3 regions of the Duganella sp. GW822-FHT06D06 genome follow, and region 1 is predicted to be linked to each of the others. Evidence: predicted binding sites of a transcription regulator. Region 1 holds the regulator's gene; each other region holds the start of a gene.

Region 1 (4,210 bases):
AGCGCTCGTCGTGCGTGACGCCGCCCACCGCCGTCACCGCCAGGCCTTCCCAGTAGTAGTGGTTGTTGCGCGTGCCCCTGCGCGCGTCGGCATGCGCCATGGTGGCGTCGGCCAGCGTCTTGAACCAGGCTTCGATGGCTTGCTGCTGCGCCGGGCTGGCGGCCGGCTTGACGCGGGCGTAGCTCAACGCCATGCCGCCCAGGGTCCACTTGCGCACATACCAGGCCTGTTCGCTGGACAGCTTGCCCAGCAAGGCCTGTTGCCCGGCCCAGCTCTCCAGCCAGCCCAGCGCGCAGGCGGCGTCGCCCCGGCTGGCGTTTTTCGCCACCCCGGCCAGGAAGTCGTCGATCGGCTTGGTGTGGGCGATATTGCGCGCACGCAGCACCGGATCGATGACGGAATGGTGCGCATCCGAGTAATAGCTGTTGGCGTCGATGTCGATCACGGCCGGCGGCGGCGCGGTGCATGCCAGCGCGGCCGGCATCGCCAGAGTCAGCATCCATGCCGTAAATAGTTTAGCTCGTTTCATGCCACGCCCGTTGCAATGAGGAAAACGTTTACTCTAAACCATTTGGGCGCAAAAAAGGGCGCCTCTGCGCCCTTAGTTTGATGGTGCCGGGGCCGTTGTTATAGGGCGGCGGCAGCGGGTTCGTAGCTATCCGGGAGATGCTTGATCGCATCGTGGCCGTGCTCTTGGACCTTGGCTTTGTACTTCATGACCTGCCGATCCAGCTTGTCGATCAAGGTATCGATGGCGGCGTACAGGTCCTGGGACAGGCTTTCCACGTAGACGGTTTTGCCCGACATGCGCAGGTTGATTTCAGCCTTCTGGCGTTTCTCTTTCTCTTTGAGGTTATCTACAGTCAGGATGACAGCAATATCAATCACTTGATCAAAGTGGCGGGTGACGCGTTCCAGCTTGTTCTGCACGTATTCACGGATGGCCGAGGTCACTTCGAGATGATGTCCACTGATGGTGAGATTCATACACACTCCTAAAGATAATGTCGCTTCTTACGGTTAGTGCGGAGCCCATTAGCGCCGGGCGCGCAGGAACCAAGTAACTACAAAGATTTACGGAGACTGACTGGCGGGATCTTCAACGCTTCGCGATATTTGGCAACAGTGCGTCGCGCAATCACCATGCCTTGTTCTCCCAGCATGTCCGCAATCTTACTGTCGGATAAAGGATTTTTCGGGTCTTCTGCTCCTGTCAATTGCACAATGAGTGCGCGTATCGCCGTCGAACTTGCTTCTCCCCCCGCTTCAGTGGCGACATGGCTGCCAAAGAAATATTTCAACTCAAACATACCGTGCGGGGTCAGCATATATTTTTGAGTTGTTACACGAGAAATAGTGCTCTCGTGTAGACCCAGTGTATCAGCAATTTCGCGAAGCACAAGGGGGCGCATGGCAACCGCGCCATGGGAGAAAAAGTTCTTTTGTCGTTCTACTATCGCTTGTGCAACGCGCAAAATCGTGTCGAAACGCTGGCGCATATTCTTGATCAGCCACTTCGCTTCCTGCAGCTGCGCGCCCATCGCGCCCTCGCCTTTTCCCTGCTTGAGCAGGTTGGCGTACATGGCGTTCACCCGCAGGCGCGGCATGACGTCGTTGTTCAGGCTCACTTGCCAGCCGTTGCGCGCTTTTTTGACGATCACGTCCGGCACCACGTAGTCCGACACGTCCGACGCGAACGCCGAGCCCGGATGCGGATTGCACTGGCGGATGACGGTTTGTGCTTCGCGCAAATCTTCGTCGTCGCACAGCAGCGCCTTCTTCAATTTGTTGAAATCGCGCTGGGCAAACCAGGTCAAATGATTTTCAACGATGGCCAGCGCCATGCGCCGCGTGACCATCGGAATGCCCGGCAAGCGCTTGATCTGCAGCGCCAGGCATTCGGACGCGTTGCGCGCGCCCACGCCCATCGGGTCGAAGCTTTGCAGCATCGACAAGGCGGTCTGCAATTCGTCGAGCTCCAGTTCCAGCTCTTCCGGCAGGCGGGCCAGGATTTCTTCCAGCGATTCTTCGAGGTAGCCGTTTTCGTCCAGCGCGTCGATGATCAGCTCGACCAGCGCGCGGTCGCGCATCTCCAGCACCGTCACCCGCATCTGCTCCATCAGGTGCTCGCGCAAGGTGCAGTGGCTGGCCTCCAGTTGCGGCCGCGAGTCCTCGTCGTCGGGCGCCTTGCTGCGGCCGGCGTCGCTCCAGTCGACGTCGGCGTCGCTGCTGGTGCTTTCGGTGTCGGCGGCCGGGCCGTCGTAGTTGTCGGCGTCGGCGGCCGGCGCCTCTTGGGTGTTGGGCGGGCCTTCGGGCGGCGCGTCGCCGACCGGGGCTTGCTGGCTGATGGCGCCGTCCGACAGCAGCCGCAGCGAGCGGTCCAGCGGGTCGTCGAGGCGCTCCAGCAGCGGATTATCGGTCAGCAGCTGTTCCAGTTCCTGGTGCAGCTCCAGCGTCGACAACTGCAGCAGCCGGATCGACTGCTGCAACTGAGGTGTCAGCGCGAGGTGCTGCGACGTGCGCAGTTGCAAAGACTGTTTCATGGGTTTTACATACGGAAGTGTTCGCCCAGATACACGCGACGCACCGATTCGTTGGCGATGATGTCGTCTGGCCGGCCTGAAGCCAATACCGTGCCCTGGTTGATGATATATGCGCGGTCGCAGATGCCCAGCGTTTCGCGCACATTGTGATCGGTAATGAGGACGCCGATGCCGCGTTCCTTGAGGAAGCGCACGATGCGCTGGATCTCAATCACGGCAATCGGGTCGACCCCGGCGAATGGTTCGTCGAGCAGCACGAAGCGCGGATTGGTCGCCAGTGCGCGCGCGATCTCCACGCGGCGGCGCTCGCCGCCCGACAGCGACAGCGCCTGGTTCTCGCGCAGCTTTTCGATTTGCAAATCGGCCAGCAGGGTATTGAGCCGTTCATCAATGGCAGCCTTGGATAAAGGCTTGCCGTCCACTTTTTGAATTTCGAGGACGGCGCGGATATTTTCTTCCACCGTCAGCTTGCGGAACACCGACGCTTCCTGCGGCAGGTAGGACAAGCCGAGCGAGGCGCGGCGGTGGATCGGCAGCGACGAGATATCGGTGCCGCTGATATCGATGCTGCCGGCGTCCGACGGCACCAGGCCGACGATCATGTAGAACGAGGTGGTCTTGCCGGCGCCGTTGGGGCCGAGCAGGCCCACCACTTCGCCGCATTCGACTTGCAGGGACACGTCATGCACGACCTGGCGCTTGCCGTAGGTCTTTTGCAGGCCGCGCACGATCAGGGTGCTACCGCAGGATGGCTCCATGCTTACTTCTCCGTGGCCGGCGGCGTCGATGCGGCCGGTGCCGGCGCGGCCGGACGGATGGTCGGCTGGATCACCATGGTGCCACGGCCGGCGCCCGGCTTGCTGACGCCGGAGACGTTATTCTTGACGTCGAAATGTTCGGTGCGGCTGTCGTAGGAAATGAACTCGCTGTTGACTTCGCTGGTCATGCGCGCGCCTTCCAGCTGGCGCACCCGGGCTTTCGAGAACAGCTTGACCAGGTCGGTCTTGTCGCTGTACTCGATGCGCTCGGCTTCGCCCTCGATCCACTGGTCGCCGGCGCCGTCGCGCTTCTGGCGGAAGGTCGACAGCGTCCCCGGCGTGCTGGTCAGCACGACGAAGTTATAGCCTTCGGGATCGGTGGTCACCACCGCCTTCGGCGACTTCATCAGCAGCGTGCCGCGCGTCAGCACGACATTGCCGATCAGCGTCTTGATCTGCTTGACGTCGTCGATTTGCAGGTCGTCGTAATCGATCTTGGTCGGCTTGTTGGCATCCGCTTTTTCCGCGTGGACCGCGCCGGCCGCCATCAGCAGCATCGCCGCCGAGAGTATCAGTTTCTTCATCGTCATTCCATTCATCATCATTGTTTCCTCAATGGCCGGCGCGCGGCGGCATCGTCAGCTGTCCGCGTCCGCCCAACTGCACTTCGCGGGTGGCGTTATTGGCCTTCATGCCGACGCCGTTGGCGGTGGCGTTGCCCATTTCCAGCGCCACCGGGCTGGCGGTTTCCATCCGTTCTTCGTCCGGATACACGGTCAGGGTCGGCGTGGTCATGCGCATCGCCTGCGCCTGCGGCCCGGCCGGGCGCACCACGTCCACATTACCACTGAGCTTGACGCGCGTATTGCCCTGATCGACAAAAGCGGTGTCGGCGTGGATATTCATCGG
Region 2 (4,210 bases), on a different contig from region 1:
CATCAACCAGTTGACCGGTTCCGCCATCACCGTGCGTGATGGCGCGGTGTTCATGATGCCGGGTGTGCACGCGCTGCGGCAGGTGTCGCTGCGCGACCAGGTGTACCGCCCGGCCGGCAACGACAACGCGCCGTTCCAGTCGGTCGAGGGACTGGCGCTGGGCGTGGACATGTCGGTGCGCTATGCGCTGGATGTGAATCGTGTGGCGGCCATGGCGCAGTCGCTGCCGCCGGATATCAATGGCTCCATCGTCGAGCCGGCGGTGCAGGGCGTGATTTACAAAGTGTTCACCCGCTACACGGTGCGCGAGATCTTCTCGACCAAGCGCGCCGAGATCCAGCAGGCGATCGAGGCTGAGCTCAAGCCCAAGTTGGCGGCCGACGGCATCACGCTGCGCGGCATCACCATCGGCAAGATCACGCTGCCGGAAGAATACCAGGCCGGCATGGAAAAGCTGCTCGCCGAAGAGCTGGAAACGGAGAAGATGCGCTACACGCTGGAGCTGAAGGAGAAGCAGGTCAAACAGACCGCGCTTGAAGCGGATGCGGACAAGATCCGTCGCGAAAAGGCCGCCGAAGCAGCCGGCAACGAACAGATCATCGCAGCCAGGGCGCAGGAGCAGGCGATGGCGCATGTGCTGCCGTTCAAGCAGAAGCAGATCGAGCAGCGCAAACTGGAAGCGGAAGCCGAGAAGATGGCGCGCATCAAAACGTCGGAAGGCAATGCGCAGGCGCGCGTCATCGAAGCCACTGGCGAAGCCGATTCACGCCGCAAGCTGGCGGACGCGGAAGCCTATCGCCAGGAGTTGGTCGGCAAGGTGGCCGCAGCGCAGATGGAGCGCGAGGGCGATCTGATTACGCGCAATCCGCTGCTGATCCAGAAGACGATGGCGGACAAATTGTCGGACAAGGTGTCGGTCATCATCGCACCGTCGCCGACAGATGGCGGGTTTATCGGCTCGGCGCTGCTGGGTAGCCAGCACGGCAAGCAGCCGCGCATGGCGACTGTCAGCGCTGAAGCTGCGGATAGTGTCAAGGAAGGACAATAATCATGTCGATGATTGCAGCTGCCGTTGTACTGGCGATCGTCACGCAGGATCAGGCCGCGCTGCGCGCCGCACCCAAGGACACTGCGCAGCAGCAGGCCGTCCTGTGGCAAGGCGACAGCCTGGAAATACGCGGCGAGAAGCAGGACTTCTTGCAGGTCTACGACTATCGCCGCGAGCGCGCCGGCTACATACGTGCTTCGCAAGTGCGCCGGGTCTTGCTGGCGCCGGCCGACGCGCCGGAGTTGCTGTCGGTGGTGCGCTTCCTGCGCGACACGCCGGGCGCCGAATCGCTGGGCATCAGCTATGCGGCGGCTTACCTGAAGGCGGCACCAGCAGCCGCGATCACGGCGGAGCCGTTCGACGCGCTGGGCACGATGGCCGAGCGGCTGGCGCGGCGCGCCTCCTCCAAGCAGAGCAAGCAAGGCGATGTCACGATCGCCGCGCATCTGGAAGCGGTCGCCAACTACGGTGTCGGTATTCGAAGCTTTGAACGTGAAGGGCGGATGCAGCTGTGCTACGACGGCGAAGCCTTCAGGCGCGTGCTGGCGATGCTGTCGGAGCCGCGGCAGCGCGCCAGGGCGGTGCTGGGACTGACGCGGCAGGAGTGCGTGGACCCGGCGCTGCGGCCCGGCGCCCGTGCGGCGCTGGACGAATGGCGCGCGGAGGTGCTGGAGCGGATCGACATGAAGGACCTGCCGCCGCACATGCGCAATCGCGTCCATATGCGGCGCGCGGCAGTGTGGTCGTCGGTGGCGTTTGCGCGGGCGCGCAAGGGCGAGCAGGCGTCCCCGTCCGCCCAGCGTGCGTTGGACGAACTGGGGATGGTGGATCCGGCGGAGTTGACCGAGGATGATGCTGCCGCCTTTGCCGAAGCAGGCGTGCGCGTAGGTAGTGTGCGCTGGGCGGCGGAGAGCGCGGCGCAGCTTCCGGCGCCACAGGGTGGCCTGCGCGTACTGGCAATGGCCGGGCAGCCCGGCGAAACCTGCGTCGCGCTGGTCGATGCAAAACACGATCTGCAGCACGCGTTGGTGCGACATTGCAGCTATGGCGTAGTGTGGGCGGCGTCGGCGCGTGCCAATGCGCAAGGCACGGCGCTGTCGCTGGCGGTGCAGCCGATGGATGGCTGGCGCGAGATGTGGCTGTTCCATCAGACCAGCACCGGCTGGCTGGTCGACGTGCTGCCTCCGGCCGCCGCCGATCCCGATATCGGCTACGCCGAATTCGCCGGCTGGGTGCCGGGATTACAGAACATGCTGGTGGCGCGGGAAGCCCGTGTTGACGGCAAATTCAAACGCAGTTTTGAACTGGTGGCGATCAGTACGATGGCGACGTTGAAGACCGCCGACAAGCCGTCATCGCTCAGCATGTTCTATCGCTGGCAGGACCCGGCCTGGAAACGCCAGACCGTCAGCCTGCGCTGAACATCCGGGTTGTGACAGCTGTGCCAAATTGGAGCAGGTGCGAGATGGGTCAAGGCGGGAAACGCGTGGCATGGCATTTGCTCAATGGCTGTATATCACTCATTAAAACAGCCAGGAGACATCATGCACCATCCATTCCGCATTCTCGCCATCGTGACCGTTATCGCCGCCGCAGCCACGACATCCCTTTATGCCACCGCCCACGGCAACGTTGTGCCGCAGGCGGTGGACACCACCGGCCTGACGCCGCTTGGCGAAAAATGGCTGGACCAGAATCCTTATCGCGGCAACAAGCTTGCGTTAAAAATCGGTTCGTCCGCGTACAACCAGAACTGCGCCCGCTGCCACGGTCTGGAGGCGGTCACCGGCGGTATCGCGCCGGATCTGCGTCAGCTCGACCGCGACTGCACCGACGTCAAGAACGACAACAAGAAGAAGGCCTGCTACAAGGAGACCGATAACTATTTCCTCAACTCGATCCGGCACGGCAAGGTGCGTAACGGCGCCGTTTACATGCCACCGTTTGAGGGCGTGTTTAATCAGGAAGCCATGTGGGCCATCAAGACCTACCTCGACGGTCGTCGCGACGCCGCCAACTGATCGGGAGCCAGACCATGTCGAACTTTCGTTTGCGCGCAGGCGCGTTGATTCCACTTGTCGCAGCGCTGGTGGGCGTCGCGGCTCCCGCGTATGCGGACTGGGACAAGATCCGTCTATCCGGTTCGCTCAAGGTGGCCGTGTATGAACAGTTTGCGCCGTTTTCCGAGCGCGGCGCCGGCATCGATGTGGATGTGGCGCAGGCGCTGGCCACCAAGTTGGGCCTGAAACTGAGCCTGTTGCCTTTTCCCGCCGGTGAAAACCTTGGCGACGATCTGCGCAACATGGTCTGGAAGGGACATTACCTCGGCTACGGACCGGCGGACATTTTGCTGCACGTGCCGGTGGAACCACAACTGATGAACGAGAACGGCAAGGTCACCATCTTCGCCCCCTATCATGTCGAGACGGTGCGGCTGGTGCGCAGCGCGCGTGGCATGCCGGTCTTTGATGGTATCGATGCGCTGAGCGGCAAGACCATCGGCGTGGAGAAGGTCTCCATCGCGGCGATGGTGCTGCTGGGCGAGGGCAATGGACGCTTCCGCGATAAGGTACGGATTTTCGACACAGCCGCGGAAGCGCTGGCGCAGCTCAAGGCGGGGCAGCTCGACGCCGTGTTGGCCAACCGCTCGGAGATTGATGCGGTGTTTCGGGACGATCCCGCCTTTCCATTGAACGAGGTGGCGTTCCAGCGCTTGCCGCGCGCAGGGTGGGCAGTGGGCATGGCAGTGCGCAAGGACGACCAGGACATGGCGCGCTTGCTCCAGGCGGCTGTCAATGAAATGAAGGCCTCCGGCGAACTGCAAGCCATCTTCGCCCGGTACGGCGTGCACGAGCAGATGCCGTGATGCGCGGCTACGCGGCGGCGAGCGGCATGTTGCTGGCGTGCGGTGCGGCTGCGGCAGGCGATGGCGCCGTGGCAGTGTTTCCGGCTACCGCCATGCTGTCGGTGGATATCGTCGGCGTTGCGCCTTTGCCCGGACTGGGCGTGGACCGCAACCAATTGCCCTACCAGGTGCAAACGGCGAGCGCCACCTTGGTGGGCGCCGCCGCCGGCCAAAACCTCAGCGAATTCATGGCGCGGAGCCTGACCGGCGTGAATGTCAACGAGGTCTCCGGCAGCCCGTTCCAGAACGACATCACC
Region 3 (4,210 bases), on a different contig from region 1:
TTGAACTGGGTGTTGTCGCTGAAGAAGCCGGCCGCCACCAGCTTGTTCTTCTTGCTGTTCTCGATGCTGTAGGCCGCCACCTGCGCGCGGAACTCGGGATCGATGTCGGCGGTCTTCTGGAAGAAAGTCTCGCTGGCCTTGTATTGCTGCTTGGTCGGCGTCGGCATGAACTCCGGATTTTCCGGCGCCAAGCGGGCCAGGTCTTCGGCGCGGCGCACCACTTTTTCCAGCGACTTGTCGTCAAACTCGTTGATGGTGGCCGTGCCCTGCTTCTTGCCGAAGGCGACCGACACCACCAGCTGGGTGTCCTCGATCAAGCCGGCGGTCGACACGGCGTTGCGCGCGTAGCGGATATTGCCCTTGCGGCTGCCGGTGATGTTCACTTCGCACTGGTCGCCCTTGGAAAGGGACAGCACCTTGTCGCTGATACGTTTTGCTTCGTCTTGACTCAAATTCTTCATCTCGTGGTCTCCAGGGCTTAGCCGATTTTGCGTGCGGTGTTGATGACGTTGATGCCGTTGAAGCGCGCCGTGCTGGAGCCATGCGACACCACCGACACCTGCGAAGGCTGGCCTTTACCGTCAAAGAAGGAACCGCCCATGCGCCAATCGCGCTCGTCGCACAGACCGGCGCAGGCATTCCAGAACTCCTGGGTGTTGGATTGATAGGCCACGTCTTCCAGCATCGCGCCGATCTTGCCGTTCTTGATTTCGTAGAACAGCTGGCCGCCGAACTGGAAGTTGTAGCGCTGCTGGTCGATCGAGAAGGAACCGTCGCCGACGATGTAGATGCCCTTCTTGACGTCCTTGACCATTTCGTCCGGGGTCAGCTTCTTCTTGCCCGCCTGCAGCGAGACGTTGGGCATGCGCTGGAACTGCACGCTGCTCCAGTTGTCCGCGTACGAGCAGCCGTGCGACTCCTTCTCGCCGATGATGTGGGCCTGGTCGCGGGTGGCCTGGTAGTTGACCAGGATGCCGTCCTTGATGATGTCCCAGCGCTTGCACTTGACGCCTTCGTCGTCGTAGCCGACGTTGGCCAGCGAACCCGGGGTGGTCTTGTCGGCGACGATGTTGACCATCTCCGAGCCGTACTTGAACTTCTTGGTCTGCCATTTGTCGAGCGTGGCGAAGCTGGTGCCGGCGTAGTTGGCCTCGTAGCCCAGCACGCGATCGAGCTCGGTCGGGTGGCCGACCGATTCGTGGATGGTCAGCCACATGTGTTCCGGCGACAGCACCAGGTCGTACTTGCCCGGCTCGACCGACTTGGCGGTCAGCTTCTGCCTGGCCTGCTTGCCGGCCGCGCGCGCATCCTCGATCAGGTCGTAGGAGTTGGTGTACAGCGTGGTCACGCCGCCGGCCGCCTTGATCTTGTGCTCGGGACGCGCGTCCAGGTATTCGTAGCCCATGCCGACCGGCGACGACAGGCCCTGGCGCGAACGGAACTTGTTGGTCTTCTGGTCGACGGCGGTGGCGAACACCGGCATCCACAGGCGATGCACGTCCTGGTCGATGTAGGAGCCGTCGGTGGAGGCGAAGTACTTCTGCTGATTGACCTGGAACAGCAGCGACTGCATGAAGCTGGCGCCGCCCTCCATGCCGGCCTTGTTGGCGGCGATCAGCAGCTCGGCCTTGTCCTTGATGGCGACGCTGCGCCAGTCCTTGACGATGGGCGTGGCCCACGACACTTCGCCGACGCCCTTGACCGGCGCCAGGATCACCGGCTCGGTCTGCAGCTTGGCGTTGGCCTTGGCGATGGCGACCGCCTGGCGCGCGGCGGCGGCGACGCCGTCCGGGCTCATGTCGTTGGTGGCGGCGAAGCCGTAGGCGCCGCCGGCGATCACGCGCACGCCGACCCCGGCCGATTCGGTGTTGACCACGTTCTCGACGTTCAGGTCGCGGGTGGTGATGAACTGGTTCAGGTAGCGGCCCACGCGCACGTCGCAGTAGGAGGCGCCGGCCTGGGTCGCCGCAGTCAGCGCGGTGTCGGCCAGCATTTTCTTGAATTGCAGGGCGACTGGCTTGAGCAGCTCTTCCGCCGCGATTGCGCGGCCGAAGGCGGGCAGCAGCATCGTGCCCAGGGCCAGACTACTAACATTGAGGAATGCACGTCGTTCCATCGTATCTCCAAAAACGTAACAGCAAGGATTAGATTGCGGGCCGGTCGCCCGGGGTTCTGCTTTTTATTTGCTTTTCTAGCTGGAACTACTTCGTTACCGCTCGTTGCTTTGCACTACACCTGAATATCCGCCGCCGTTTCCGCCGGTTTGGCAATATTAGCGCCGGATTAAGGAAGGGGATAGGCAAAATGTGTGCCACGACCATTCATATTGCAAGCCAGTGTGGCCGGCAGGAATTTCAGGGGTGCAGTGTCCGCAGATCTGTCCGCCGGACTGTCCGCCAGTGTCCGGAAGTGTCCGCCCGGCGTCCGCCGGGGACGTCCGTCCCAATTCGCTTGACCTATAGGCAAGCCTGGACCATGATCGCGCAGGGCGAGCGGCTGCGCATCGTCCAAACAAACGAACCCTCAGGAGACTTTGCATGAAACGTACCGTACTTGCCGCCCTGGCCGCCACCATGTTGATCGCCGGCGGCGCCTTTGCCGCCGAAGACGCCGCACTGAAGGCCGCCGTCGCCGCGCCGTCGCGCACGCCCGCCAACGTCGAGCGCGACGTCTACCGCCATCCGTATGAAACGCTGAACTTCTTCGGCATCAAGCCGACCATGACGGTGGTCGAGCTGGCGCCGGGCGGCGGCTGGTACACCGAGATCCTGGCGCCCTACCTGCGCGAGCACGGCAAGCTGATCGCCGCCGGCAACGACCTGGCCTCGCCGGAAGCGGACGAGCGCAAGGCCGCCGAGCGCTTCATCGCGCGCCTGAACGCCAAGCCGGAGGTGTACAACAAGGTGGCGCTGGGCGTGTTCTCGCCACCGCGCAAGTACGAGTTCGCGCCGGCCGGCAGCGTCGACATGGTGCTGACCTTCCGCAACATCCACAACTGGACGGAGACCGGCCCGGACAACCTGAAGGCGCTGTTCGGCAGCGTCTACGCCAGCCTGAAGAAGGGCGGCGTGTTCGGCGTGGTCGAACACCGCCTGCCGGCCGCCAAGGCGCAGGGCAAGGGCGACAGCGCCGGCTATATGCACGAGAAACAGGTGATAGGCCTGGCCGAAGCGGCCGGCTTCAAGCTGGCCGACAAGTCGGAAGTCAACGCCAACCCCAAGGACACCGCCGAGCACAAAAACGGCGTCTGGGCGCTGCCGCCGACCTACGCCAACAAGGACGCCGACCGCGCCATGTACAAGGCCATCGGCGAGAGCGACCGCATGACGCTGAAGTTCGTCAAGCCTTAACCCTGTCATTGCTGGTGTTTCAAGCTCGCTCTCGCAGGAATGGCATATGATTTAAGGTGACAAACCGACCTGGCCTTCGACGGCCGGCGTCGGTCTTTCTCACAGCCCTGAAAAGAGACGATCATGAAGAAGTTCCAAGAACTAACCATCAAAACGAATAGCACACCGGAAGAAGCTGTCCGTGCCATTGCAACACACCTGCCGCCGCAATGGATGCGCGATGCGAAAAGGGAGGCGGATATCGTTTTGAATGTGGGCGGTAAATTCTTCTGCTTCGAAATCAAAGCGAGCCCTGCTGGGGCTGCAAGACTTTGGGCCGCGCCTTCAGATGGCGGAATTTCGGTGAGAAATATCGTGCCGATAGATAAGTCGGAGCTGACGCCTGATGAGTACAATGAAATCCTTGGTTTATTTGTTCGCGACGCCATCAACGGGCATTTCAAATATGAGATGAGCAAGCCTGAAGTTAAGCTTGTCGACCTGGTTAGCAAAGCTTCCTCAGAAAAGTTCCACGCATTTTCAAGCTGCGCAAACAAGTCGACCGGTCACAGCCATCCTCTCGACGACGCCCGTTGGCTGGACTTTATCTACAGCGTAGCAAAACACCGCGAGTCGCTCGATTCAGACGATCTTCAATTTTTCTTGAGAGAAGATGGCTGGGATGAACAGAGTTCACAGGATCTAGTCGGAGATTTTTCATATGGACTCCGCGCCATGCAACATGCGCTCGCGTCAGCGGAGCGCGGGGAATGATTTGCGACATCCCGACTGCGGCCCAAATAATCGGAGCGTCATCCAAGCCTGTATTACTTGTCGATACATGCTCGCTGCTCGACGTGATACGCACGCCCGTTCGCGAC

What was found. Region 1 encodes sigma-54, which starts transcription at its own class of promoters, with help from an activator protein. Its sites were predicted from a motif close to TGGCANGNAANCTGCTTT; they were not measured.
Region 2: a site for sigma-54 is predicted at 2,536-2,553, ahead of pedF (cytochrome c-550 PedF). Genes of this name have one in related genera too.
Region 3: a site for sigma-54 is predicted at 2,297-2,314, ahead of AC1RMD_RS29170 (TldD/PmbA family protein). Genes of this name have one in related genera too.

What each region holds. Positions count from the first base shown of each region.
Region 1 covers NZ_JBXALQ010000014.1:103,004-107,213, reverse strand. Annotated here, with positions in the region: gene AC1RMD_RS22970 (alginate lyase family protein) at 1-529, opposite strand, end outside; gene hpf (ribosome hibernation-promoting factor, HPF/YfiA family) at 628-987, opposite strand; gene AC1RMD_RS22960 (RNA polymerase factor sigma-54) at 1,065-2,543, opposite strand; gene lptB (LPS export ABC transporter ATP-binding protein) at 2,549-3,301, opposite strand; gene lptA (lipopolysaccharide transport periplasmic protein LptA) at 3,304-3,885, opposite strand; gene lptC (LPS export ABC transporter periplasmic protein LptC) at 3,914-4,210, opposite strand, start outside.
Region 2 covers NZ_JBXALQ010000035.1:15,635-19,844, reverse strand. Annotated here, with positions in the region: gene AC1RMD_RS30670 (prohibitin family protein) at 1-1,048, shown strand, start outside; gene AC1RMD_RS30665 (SH3 domain-containing protein) at 1,051-2,469, shown strand; gene pedF (cytochrome c-550 PedF) at 2,593-3,069, shown strand; gene AC1RMD_RS30655 (substrate-binding periplasmic protein) at 3,084-3,914, shown strand; gene AC1RMD_RS30650 (TonB-dependent receptor) at 3,914-4,210, shown strand, end outside.
Region 3 covers NZ_JBXALQ010000025.1:38,828-43,037, forward strand. Annotated here, with positions in the region: gene AC1RMD_RS29165 (TldD/PmbA family protein) at 1-461, opposite strand, end outside; gene AC1RMD_RS29170 (TldD/PmbA family protein) at 479-2,116, opposite strand; gene AC1RMD_RS29175 (class I SAM-dependent methyltransferase) at 2,538-3,350, shown strand; gene AC1RMD_RS29180 (hypothetical protein) at 3,474-4,103, shown strand; gene AC1RMD_RS29185 (PIN domain-containing protein) at 4,100-4,210, shown strand, end outside.